Regions from separate parts of the Shimazuella sp. NTD250 genome, predicted to be linked through region 1. Evidence: riboswitches for the same ligand, from Rfam matches in the RefSeq annotation. Region 1 holds a riboswitch; each other region holds the start of a gene.
What was found. Region 1 has a riboswitch for S-adenosylmethionine ahead of AC5WOF_RS14070 (aminotransferase class I/II-fold pyridoxal phosphate-dependent enzyme). Riboswitches for the same ligand answer to the same signal wherever they lie in the genome.
Positions count from the first base shown of each region.

Region 2: linked by a shared signal. The riboswitch ahead of AC5WOF_RS07410 (aminotransferase class I/II-fold pyridoxal phosphate-dependent enzyme) and the one ahead of AC5WOF_RS14070 (aminotransferase class I/II-fold pyridoxal phosphate-dependent enzyme) in region 1 are both predicted to bind S-adenosylmethionine.
Region 3: linked by a shared signal. The riboswitch ahead of AC5WOF_RS12430 (methionine ABC transporter ATP-binding protein) and the one ahead of AC5WOF_RS14070 (aminotransferase class I/II-fold pyridoxal phosphate-dependent enzyme) in region 1 are both predicted to bind S-adenosylmethionine.
Region 4: linked by a shared signal. The riboswitch ahead of AC5WOF_RS11390 (homocysteine synthase) and the one ahead of AC5WOF_RS14070 (aminotransferase class I/II-fold pyridoxal phosphate-dependent enzyme) in region 1 are both predicted to bind S-adenosylmethionine.

Region 1 is NZ_JCAJZS010000005.1:137,692-140,759, forward strand. Features, by position in the region: gene AC5WOF_RS14070 (aminotransferase class I/II-fold pyridoxal phosphate-dependent enzyme) at 63-1,223, opposite strand; SAM riboswitch class I at 1,355-1,462, opposite strand; SAM riboswitch class I at 1,802-1,912, shown strand; gene metH (methionine synthase) at 1,988-3,068, shown strand, end outside.
Region 2 is NZ_JCAJZS010000002.1:499,970-503,037, reverse strand. Features, by position in the region: gene AC5WOF_RS07420 (alkaline phosphatase family protein) at 1-192, opposite strand, end outside; gene AC5WOF_RS07415 (M24 family metallopeptidase) at 242-1,429, shown strand; SAM riboswitch class I at 1,618-1,721, shown strand; gene AC5WOF_RS07410 (aminotransferase class I/II-fold pyridoxal phosphate-dependent enzyme) at 1,803-2,957, shown strand.
Region 3 is NZ_JCAJZS010000004.1:302,541-305,608, forward strand. Features, by position in the region: gene AC5WOF_RS12425 (hypothetical protein) at 1-153, opposite strand, end outside; SAM riboswitch class I at 816-919, shown strand; partial or broken gene AC5WOF_RS12430 (methionine ABC transporter ATP-binding protein) at 954-1,712, shown strand; gene AC5WOF_RS12435 (methionine ABC transporter permease) at 1,744-2,412, shown strand; gene AC5WOF_RS12440 (MetQ/NlpA family ABC transporter substrate-binding protein) at 2,425-3,068, shown strand, end outside.
Region 4 is NZ_JCAJZS010000004.1:111,379-114,446, reverse strand. Features, by position in the region: gene metA (homoserine O-acetyltransferase MetA) at 1-449, opposite strand, end outside; gene AC5WOF_RS11390 (homocysteine synthase) at 622-1,902, opposite strand; SAM riboswitch class I at 1,980-2,087, opposite strand; gene AC5WOF_RS11385 (cation:proton antiporter) at 2,150-3,068, opposite strand, start outside.

The sequences.
Region 1 (3,068 bases):
AATTTACTTATAGCGAAAAAGACCATTGTATATAATGGTCTTTCATGTCAACACTTTTCTTTTTATCTCACAGCAGCAAAAGAAATTCTCGAATCCAACGCTTGGGACAGATCGTCCATAAGGTCTTCTACGTTTTCCAAGCCTACGGAAAAACGGAGCAATCCATCTGTTATCCCATGTTTTAATCTAACTTCTTGTGGCATTGCCGCATGGGACATCAATGCAGGATAAGATAGAATACTTTCTACAGAACCTAAACTAACGGCAACGATAGGCAGTCGAATCTTTTGAAGTAGTTTCCTTACTTTTGTTCCACTTCCTACATCAAAAGATAATACTGCGCCATGACCACTAGCTTGTTTACATTGTATACGATGACCTTCATGTTCCTCTAAACCGGTATAATATACTTTCTCCACCTCTTTATGCTCTTGTAACCACACTGCTAACTTTTCTGCATTTTTGGAAGATATGTCCAACCTCGCTTGCAGGGTTTTCAATCCCCGTAGAATTAGCCATGAATCTTGCACTCCTAGTACTGCTCCAAACGCATTTTGAAGAGTCTTGATTTGATTTGCTAATTGTTCATCTCTTACCGCTACAAGTCCTGCCACCACATCACTATGTCCGCCCAAAAACTTCGTTGCGCTATGCACAACGATATCGAATCCAAATGCTAATGGACGCTGATAATAAGGTGTTAAAAATGTATTATCGACAATAGATAATAATTTATTTTCTTTTGCTACTTTTACTATCTCGCCTAGATCTGTTACTTTTAGGGTTGGATTGGAAGGAGTTTCGATATAGATTGCTTTCGTATTTGGACGAAGTGCTTGAGTGATAGCTTCTGTTCTGGTTGTATCGACAAAAGTACTGTCAATCCCAAATCGACTTAGCACTTGCGTTAAAATACGATACGTACCACCATAAACATCCTGCGAAACAATGATATGGTCTCCTTTGGACAATAACAGAAACACAGTAGATATTGCTGCCATTCCGGAAGCAAAAGCGAAGCCTCGACAACCACTCTCTAGCTTTGCAATGGTATCTTCCAATGCTTGGCGTGTTGGATTTCCACTTCGGGAATAATCGAATTGCCCCGGATTATCGATATCAAACTGATGAAAGGTAGAAGCTTGATAGATGGGAACACTTGAAGCCCCTGTCTGTGGATCTAACTCATTTCCATTATGCAATAACAATGTCTCTATTCTCATCCAAATCACTCCCCGTTTCGTTTTACTAGGCACGTATTCGTATAAACTACTGAAGTCCTTGTCCTATTTTTTTGCATCAAAAAACCTCTTCTCCTAAGAGAAGAGGCCAGTTTTATCCATCGTTTCCTCTTCCCTTATCTATCAGGAATATACTTCCTGCAGGAATTGGCACCTTATTGATTAAATCAATTGGTTGCCGGGCTTCATCGGGCCAGTCCCTCCGCCGCTCTCGATAAGAGAATTATCAAAATATTATTTTATTCAAGATTTGCACTAGTTATTTTTAGGTTATCCTACATCTGAATAGAAGTCAAACACGAAAACAAAATTATCCGATATTATTGTAAATTGGGGTTCTACACTGGTTGACACCAAATGTAAGTTAATATAACTCCTAAGCAAAAATAATTGCAACTTTTCATAGATTATTATATATTCATCCAAAAGAAAATCCTTAAATCCAAAAGCAAGTACTCGAAAATATCCTGTAACAAATAAACAATCTTCTTTTTCTCCTAACCTTGTAGTATAATCAATAATTGGGAGTAACAATATTAACCAAATACAAATGAATCTTTCTCTTATCAAGAGTGGTGGAGGGACTGGCCCGATGAAACCCGGCAACCAATTGATCTATGGATCAATATGGTGCCAATTCCTGCGGATTATTGGATTCCGCGAGATGAGAGTTGACGATACAATCGTTCACCTTTCATCTTACCCAGATGAAAGGTTTTTTTGATCTTACACAAAGGATGATAGCAATGAACAGAACACCCATTGAAGAGCGACTGAAAGAAAAAATACTTATCATTGATGGAGCGATGGGAACAATGCTTCAACGTGCTCAGTTAACCGCAAAAGATTTTGATGGTGAAGAATATGAAGGGTGTAATGAAATTTTAAATCTAACCCGTCCGGATGTAATTCTTAATATTCATAAATCATATTTAGATGCTGGTGCCGATATCATTGAAACCAATACATTTGGGGCAACTTCTGTTGTTTTAGCGGAGTATGATTTACAAAACCGAACAACAGAAATCAACCAAGCAGCAGCACGCATCGCTTGTACAGCGCGGGATCATTTTAGTACAACAAATCATCCTCGTTATGTAGCTGGCTCTATCGGTCCCACGACCAAAACCCTTACCGTGACAGGCGGAATTACTTTTCATGAGTTAGCCCACTCATACTACGAACAAGTTGAAGCACTTTTGATGGAAGACATTGATCTTCTTTTATTGGAAACCTCACAAGACACCTTGAATGTAAAGGCTGCTTGTATCGGAATGGAACGCGCTTTTAAAGCGAGTAAAAGAAGTGTTCCGATTATTATCTCTGGAACAATAGAACCAATGGGTACCATGCTGGCTGGTCAAAATATTGAGGCTTTTTATTTGTCGATCGAGCATCTAAATCCTCTTGCAATTGGATTAAACTGTGCAACAGGGCCAGAATTTATGAAAGATCATATCCGCACATTATCCACTCTTGCTACTTGTGCTGTCTCATGTTATCCAAATGCTGGTCTACCAGATGAAGACGGTAATTACTTGGAAACTCCATCGGCTCTGGCAAAAAAATTAAGCGAATTTGCTTCGGCTGGGTGGCTTAACCTAGTTGGTGGTTGTTGTGGCACGACACCTGAGCACATTCGTGCTATTGAACAAGCTGTTGCCGCCTTTCAGCCACGTACCCCTGCCCCCTCACACCTTCCTGCTGTTTCAGGTATAGAATCTGTCTATGTTGAGGAAGACAATCGACCCCTACTTGTTGGAGAACGCACCAATGTGATTGGATCACGTTTATTTAAATCATGGATTGCAGAAGAAAAATACGAGG
Region 2 (3,068 bases), on a different contig from region 1:
AGACACAGACATTGTAGGAAATGTACTGACTACTCTAGGAAAATAAGTTCCATTATCACGTAGAAACTGTAGAGTGGGAGCCCGACCCGCTTGGATTTCTTCTTGTAACGGGGTGTCCATTAAGGTGTCGATTAACAAGCATATAATTGGTTTATGTATAATGAAAGTTCCCTCCTTCATCTGTTCAACCATATAATTATCTTTCCACCAAAAAATTCCTTCTATGTAAAGGGTGATTGTAATGGATTTTCTTACAAAAATTTCTAAAAAAGAAATAACTACTCGAATCGAGTGTTTACAATCGGGACTACGCAAGCATGAAATTCCGGCAGCTCTTATTACACAAAATGTAGACCTTTTCTACTACACAGGATCTATGCAAAACGGTTTACTCTATGTTCCTGATTCAGAAGATCCTGTGTTTTATGTGAAAAAAAGCGTTGTTCGTGCAACAGAGGAAAGTTCTATTGAAGTGGAGCCATTAGGGAGAATGAGAACATTAGGAGAGCGTATACAGGCTCGTTTTGGTAAACCTAATACATTAGGATTGGAACTTGATGTGTTACCTTATCAGTTAGGTGTTCGTTATCAGCAGATGCTAGATACAGAAATCAAAGACATCTCTCCTATTATTCGCTTGCAGCGTGCAGTAAAATCAAACTACGAGCTAGCGCAGATTCAGCAGGCTGCTATATTAGTAGATGAAGTTATTCAACAATTGCCTGCTTGGATATCAATAGGTATGACAGAAGTACAATTAGCAGCGAAAATGGAGCAATATTTACGAGTACGTGGAAATATAAATCTCAATCGAATGCGAGGTTACAACCAAGAGTTGTCACTGGGGATGGTAGCTTCTGGTGCGGCAGCAGCAACCCCGACTTATTTTGATGGTCCTGCTGGCGGCTTAGGATTGACAGTTGCTAGTCCACAAGGTGCAAGTTTCAAAAAATTAGCTCAAAACGAACCAATTTTACTCGACTTTAGCACAGTAGTAGAAGGCTATATGATTGATCAAACTCGAATAGCTGTCATTGGTACACTTGAAGACGATCTGGTACAAGCATATGAAGTAAGTCGAAACCTTTTGCGTGCTGTAGAACAGTTAGGAAAACCAGGAGTTACATGGGAGAGTTTATATCAGCATGCTTTAAAAATAGTGGAAGATGCTGGTTTACAAGCTCATTTTATGGGATTTGGGGAAGATCAAGCGAAATTTTTGGGACATGGAGTAGGTTTGGAAATTGACGAGTTCCCCATTTTGGCAAAAGGATTTCAACAACCCTTACAAGAGAATATGGTCATTGCAATCGAGCCTAAATTCACGTTTCCTGGCAGGGGTGTTGTCGGAATAGAAAATACATATGTCGTCAAAAGTAATGGATTAGTATCTCTATCCATTTCTAGCGAAGATGTCATCACTATTTAAAAAGGCTTTGACTGCAAGGAAATAGTATTTTTAACCCAATAACTAGACATCCAATCATGGATAGGGTTGTAGCTGCCTATCCATGATTTCTATAGATAGATGATTATTTCACCAACATTGATAGAAAAGTAATATATATGATAAAATTAGTTTGATAAAAATAAATAAATATTATATTTAAAGATTTTCTCTTATCAAGAGTGGCGGAGGGACTGGCCCGATGAAGCCCGGCAACCAATTGATCTTGATCAATAAGGTGCCAAATCCTGCAGGAATTCCTGGAAGATAAGAGAAGAAGCGGTGTCGAAAACCAGCCTCTTCTCTTAGGAGAAGAGGTTTTTTATGTGAGGAAATGGGTCAGGAGGATGAACAAATGAAAAAAATGGAGACGGAATTAGCGCAGATAGGCTGTAGAAAGGAACCGAAGACAGGAGCTATTAATTTTCCAGTTTATTTTGCAACTGCTTATGAACACGTTGGTGGGGTAAGTACAGGTTATGACTATACGCGGACAGCTAATCCGACCCGAGATGTGCTGCAAGAAAGCATTGCAAGATTAGAACAAGGAGATGAAGGTTTTGCTTGTAGTTCAGGAATGGCAGCCATTCAAACGGTAATGGGATTGTTTTCACAAGGAGATCATTTGATCGTCTCTCTTGATCTTTATGGAGGAACTTATCGATTGTTTGAAGAAAACCTTCGACGCTTCGGTTTGGACTTCACTTATGTAGATTTGCGTAATCTTGAGGATGTAGAAAGTTCCATCCAGGCCAACACACGAGCTATTTTTATCGAAACACCTACCAACCCATTGATGCAGGTCGCTGATATACAAGCGCTTTGCAGCCTAGCTCGCAGACATCAGATCATAACTATTGTGGATAACACTTTTTTGACCCCATACTACCAACGTCCGATTGAATTAGGTGCTGATATCGTCATTCATAGTGCAACGAAGTATTTAGGTGGTCATAATGATGTACTCGCTGGTCTGATCGTGACAAAAGGATCTGAATTATCAGAGCGTGTAAGATACTTGCATAACGCCATAGGGGCAAGTTTAGGACCTCATGACTGCTACTTGTTGATGAGGGGGATGAAAACACTCGCTTTACGGATGGATCGTCATGAAGAAAATGCTCTACAGTTAGCACATTTTCTTCGTGAGCATCCGTTGATCAAGGGAGAAGTATATTATCCAGCTCTCGATGAAAAGGGAAAAGATACACACCTAAAACAAGCTAGTGGATTTGGAGGTATGCTGTCCTTTCGACTAGCTGATGCTAATCTTATCCGACCGTTTTTGCATCACTTGAAATTGATTACTTTTGCAGAAAGCTTAGGTGGGGTAGAGAGCCTAATTACTTATCCAGCGACACAAACACATGCAGATATACCAGAGGAAATTCGGCTAAAAGTAGGAGTTTGTGATCGATTACTTCGTTTATCAGTAGGAATAGAGCATATAGATGATTTGCGTGCAGATTTGGAACAAGCCTTATCGCATGCTAATGAATATCATTCTTGAACAATGACATAATATACTCTATTAGACGTATAATAGACACAAAAAAATGATAAATTTCATATTAATCTGAATTATGATAAAAGAGACACCAGATGAGAGGAATACAACCTA
Region 3 (3,068 bases), on a different contig from region 1:
TAATTGATCGATCATGTTCCAATAAGCTTTTACTTCATTTATTGTTGGTTGTTTGCGTTTAGACCAAGGGCGAAGGAATTTATATAAACTTTCTTTTTCTTTCTCATCCAATTTGTCAATTAGCTCATATAGTTCTTCGTTTGTAACGCCCATTCTCATCCCTCCTGTATCTAAATTGTACCTACATTGTATTCCCTTTTTTTCTTGTTGCAATAGGCCTGTTATTTCAACAGAATACAAAAACCGAGTATCTTTAAAGGATTCCCGGTTTTTGATTCATTCTATATAAGTGTCCTGATTTTTTTACACAGGGTCTAAAAAATGCTTTTTAGCGCCAAGTAGATAAGACCCCACATCGGAATACTGAGTAACACTGCATTCATAACTCCCAACCAGAAAAACTTACCTACCACTGTGTATTGCATCAAAGACACCTCCGTTTTGATCTGATGTCTTTATTATATTCAAAATGTGTGAGGTTTAAAGGATTTGGGGGGAAATGTAAATGAACTGTAATGTTGGGGTAATATCATATGTCATTATTACAATTTGGCTTATATTATTTCAGAATAATGTTTGATTTGAAATAAAAATGTTCACCGTGGTTACCATAGCGCAGGGGACAGATATTTTCTAGTATTGGTAATCCGAGTAATCTGTTGTTCTATTTTTATGTAGTTAAAAATGATTTAGCATTTACAAACATTTTGGTTGATCACTTGAAATCGGAATAGGTTTCTATGCTTATTCTTTATATTTCCATGTTGATTTTTATATTTTTATCCATTATAATAAAGTTAACTTGATATGTAGTTCTCTTATCCAGAGAGGTGGAGGGACAGGCCCTATGATACCTCGGCAACCATCCGTTAAGGAAAGGTGCCAATTCCTACAGAATTTTAGTTCTGGCAGATGAGAGAAGGCGATATGATAATATATCCCTTTTTGCATCTATGCGGAAAGGGATTTTTATTATTTTAGGAGGTGCTTTGAAATTGAGTTTCATCCAGTTGCAAAACGTCTCCAAACGATATGCTGAAGTAACAGCACTTGATCGTGTGTCTGTAGAAGTACAGACAGGAGAAATGCTTGGGATTATTGGTCATAGCGGAGCAGGTAAAAGTACTTTGCTGCGAATGATAAATGGATTAGAACAACCAACTGAAGGCGATGTTTTGCTAAAGGGGAAAAATATCGCGGATCTGAACAAGTTGGAATTACGTCAGCTTCGCAGTAAGATCGGAATGATTTTCCAGCATTTTAATTTGTTATCATCTCGAACAGTATTTCAAAATGTCGCGTTCCCAATGCAAATTGTGGGCAAGAAGAAGTCTGAAATCAAGGTTCGTGTAGAAGAATTGTTAGAACGTGTCGGACTTACAGACAAGAAAAATGCTTATCCCTCACAATTAAGTGGTGGGCAGAAGCAACGTGTGGGAATTGCTAGAGCACTCGCAAATCATCCAGAGATCGTACTTTGTGATGAGGCCACCTCTGCACTCGATCCTGCGACAACAGACTCCATCTTACAATTAATTCAAGAAATTAATCAGGAGACAGGTATTACGTTTGTGTTTATTACACACGAAATGTCTGTTGTTGAAAAAGTTTGCAGTCAAGTTGCAGTCCTTGAGGCTGGCCGCATTGTGGAAACAGGAAAAGTAGCGGATGTCTTCTCCAACCCTGAGCACACGGTAACCAAATCTTTTTTGGGTCTAACACCTAAGAAAGGGGGGAATCGAAATGTCTCCTAGTCTGGATTGGAACCTCATTATTCAAGGAACACAGGAAACATTGTGGATGGTTGCGATTTCTACTTTTTTTGCAGCATTGATCGGTGTACCTTTGGGTGTTTTATTAGTAGTTACAGATCGAGGTCAGTTTTGGGAACAAAGATGGTTACAAAAGGTTTTAGGCTTTATTGTAAATATTTTTCGTGCTGTACCCTTTATCGTCTTGATCTTATTTTTATTTCCAGTTACGAAATGGATTTTAGGTACATCACTTGGAACAACGGCAGCGACCATTCCGTTGATTGCTGGTGCGGCACCATTTTTTGCTCGAATGGTGGAGACTGCTATCCGGGAAATTGATCGTGGGGTAGTAGAAGCAGCAGAAGCAATGGGTGCAGGTCCTTTCACGATTATATTGCGTGTGTTCCTGCCAGAAGCAATGCCGGCGATCATCTCGAGTTTGACCGTTTCATGTGTTAGTTTAATCAGTTATTCTGCAATGGCTGGGATGGTTGGAGGAGGAGGTCTCGGTGACCTTGCACTTCGCTACGGATTTCAGATGTTTGATGAAAAAATGATGTTTGCTTGTGGAATACTACTTGTTGTAATGGTGCAATTGGTTCAATGGATTGGAGATTTTATTTCCCGTCGATTAGATAAACGAAACTTACAATCATAGAGGTGTATAGGAATGAAAAAGTGGCTATTATTGAGTTTTTCTCTTATTCTTGCAGTAATCGTGTCTGCTTGTGGAAACACAGATACTAGTAAAAGTACTGGATTACAAACATTGACAGTAGGAGCAACACAGGTTCCTCATGCGGAAATTTTAAATTATGTAAAACCAATTTTGAAAAAACAAGGTGTTGATCTTCAAGTAAAGGTCTTTCAAGATTATGTATTACCAAACCGTGCTGTAGAAGAAGGCCAAATTGATGCTAACTATTTTCAACACATTCCTTGGATGGAAACAACAAATAAAGAAAACGGATTTCATTTGGTAAAAGTAGTTGGTGTTCACATTGAACCAATGGGTGCTTACTCTCAAAAGATCAAAAATAAATCTGAAATAAAAAATGGAGCTACTATCGCTGTTCCTAATGCTACATCAGAAATCACCCGTTCTTTGCTATTACTCGATGCAAATGGTGTGATCAAGCTAGACAATCGAAATGGTGAAAAAACGGTTAAAAATATTGTTGCTAATCCAAAAAATGTTCAAATCAAGCCTCTTGAAGCAGCTATGTTACCAAGGGTTTTAGATCAAGTTGACCTTGCGATCATCAACACCAACTATGCACTTCAAGCAAAACTAAATCCTACAAAAGATGCAAT
Region 4 (3,068 bases), on a different contig from region 1:
TAGAGTGCAGCTTGCGCTCCCCAGCATATATGCAAAGTGGAAGTGACATGCGTCATTTTCCATTCCATGATTTGCTTTAGTTCATCCCAGTAATCTACTTGCTCATACTCTAAATGCTCCACTGGGGCTCCAGTGATGATCAATCCATCGAATTTATCTTCCTTTATATCTGCAAATGTCTGATAAAAAGTCTCCAAATGGCTTGGCGGTGTATTTTTTGAAGTATGCGACTGCAAATGAAGAAGACTTACCTCTAGTTGCAGAGGCGAATTGCCTAACAACCGAAGCAGTTGTGTTTCGGTTGTGATTTTGGTAGGCATGATATTCAAGATCACCATTTTGAGCGGACGTATATCTTGATGAAAAGCCCGCTTTTCTGGCATCACAAAAATGTTTTCCTTGCGGAGGATTCCAGCCGCTGGAAGATTGTCTGGAATCTTAATCGGCACAACTATTTCCTCCTATATTTTAAATTTGTTGTTATTAATGAGCCAATTCACAAACATTTTGTGCCAAATCCGCTTGATATGCACGTCTTCCGCGTCTGTTGTAAAGAGCAACAAAGGACGCTACAGCTAAGCATATCTTCGCTTGGGATTTTTGGTATCTATTTTTGCACATTTATTGTTGGCTTTTTTCAAGTGCTTGTTCTAAATCCTCAATGATGTCATCTACAGATTCAATCCCAACTGACAAACGAATAAGTTCTGGGTTAACACCAGCTGCTTTTTGTTCATCCTCTGTGAGCTGTTGGTGTGTCGTACTTGCTGGATGGATCACAAGGGACTTCGCATCACCCACATTGGCTAGATGAGAAAATAAAGATAGATTTTCAATCAAACGTTTTCCTGCTTCTCGTCCGCCCTTGATGCCAAACGTAAAGATGGCTCCTTGTCCTTTTGCTAAATATTTTTGCGCTTTTTCATAGGAGGGATGACCTTCTAACCCAGGGTGATTTACCCATGTAATACTGTCGTGATTTTCTAAAAACTTGGCAACTTTCAGCGCATTTTCACTATGTCGTTCCATGCGCAGGTGCAGGGTTTCTAACCCTTGCAGCAATAAAAATGCATTAAATGGAGAAATAGCGGCACCTGTATCTCGCAATAGCTGGACACGTGCTTTAATAATATATGCAAGGGGTCCTACTGCTTCTGTATAAGAAACGCCATGGTAACTTGGGTCTGGTTCTGTTAGATCAGGGAACTTACCATTTTTCCAATTAAACTTTCCAGAGTCTACTAAAATTCCACCAATACTCGTTCCATGTCCTCCGATAAATTTGGTTGCAGAATGAACAATGATATCTGCTCCAAAATCAAATGGGCGACTTAAATAAGGTGTGGCAAACGTGTTGTCAATAATCAGCGGTATACCTGCTTCATGCGCTACATCGGCTACTACTTCTACATCTAATACATCTAATTGAGGGTTCCCGATGATTTCTGCAAACACAGCTTTGGTTTTATCTGTTATCGCTTTGCGAAAGTTATCTGGGTTAGTCTGATCTACGAAATGCACATGAATTCCCAGCTTAGGAAGCGTGTGCCGAAATAAATTATAGGTGCCGCCATAAAGGTTGCTTGAGGCTACAATCTCATCTCCAGCTCTGGCGATATTTAAAATCGAATACGTAATCGCAGCTTGACCTGAACTAGTTGCAAGTGCTCCAACACCACCTTCCAGCTCAGCAACTCTTTTTTCTAAAATATCCGTTGTAGGATTCATAATCCGAGTATATATATTTCCAAATTCTTTTAACGCAAATAAATCAGCAGCATGCTGTGTATCGTCAAATACATACGAAGTTGTTTGATAAATAGGAACGGCTCTTGCATTGGTAGCAGGGTCTGGTGCCTGACCCCCATGAACAGTAATCGTCTCAGGTCGAAATGTACTCAATGATAATTCCCCCTTTTTTATCGCACAAAAAAAGCCTCTTTCTTATCCAGAAGAGGCTTTGGGTTTCTAAATTCCTCATCTTATCTGTTAGAGACGTTTGTCTCTACAGGAATTGGCACCTTCTAGTGAATCACTAGGGTTGCCGGGCATCATCGGGCCAGTCCCTCCGCCTCTCTGGATAAGAGATATTAAAAATATATAGTTCAACACTCGGTTTACTCGATTATATTGAATTTTGCGGCAACCGTCAATACTCTTCCTGTCCTATCTTTTCCATATTGTATTGCTTTCCCAATGACCATTTTAATAAAGGGGACGTTATAGCCGTAGTAATAATCGCAATGAGAAATAAAATACAGTAATCATTGGCAGAAATTAATTTACTGGTTAAACCAATGTTTGCAAACACGAGTATCATCAACCCACGAGCATTCATCAAAGCCCCGATGGCACTTGATTCCCCCCAACTATATCCTATCCCTTTTGCGAAGAACAAGCAGGTAAAGTATTTGCAAATAAATGCTACACCAATAAACAGGAGAATGATCCCGATATGATAACTGTTTGTAAAAGAACGCAAATCGATATTAAAACCCGAACTTACAAAGTAAATAGGAACCAAAAGAGTATTAACAAAATCGGAAATCTTCACATTGAGATCTTTTGTGACAGGGTCTAATCTAGGTATAATTAGTCCTGCTATAAAACCTCCAAAAATAGCATGCAGTCCCATTTTTTCAGTGATCAAACTGCTGCCTAAAAACAAAATGAGAAATATTGCGAAAAATTCATGCTGGAGGGTAGGAAACTTTTGTATCAAAAACTTTAAAAGAGGTTTGATCACAAAAAACATTACTACAAGATAAAGACTCAGATACAGAAATATACTAACACTGCTGAAAGATAAATTAAGAGCAGCAATAGATAAAATGATTGGTAACATCATCCATGCGATGATATCTTCTATGCTTGCGCCAAATATTACAAATCTCCCCAAATTTGTTTTGATCAACTTATGCTGATCCAAAATCCGGACAAGTACAGGAAAAGCTGTTACAGAAATGCTGGCTGCCATAAACAGCGAATAGACTAATTGTGTTGTAAATTTTGGTCCTATCGATGGGTATACATACCAACTTAACAGAAACAGCATAAGAAATGCCGGT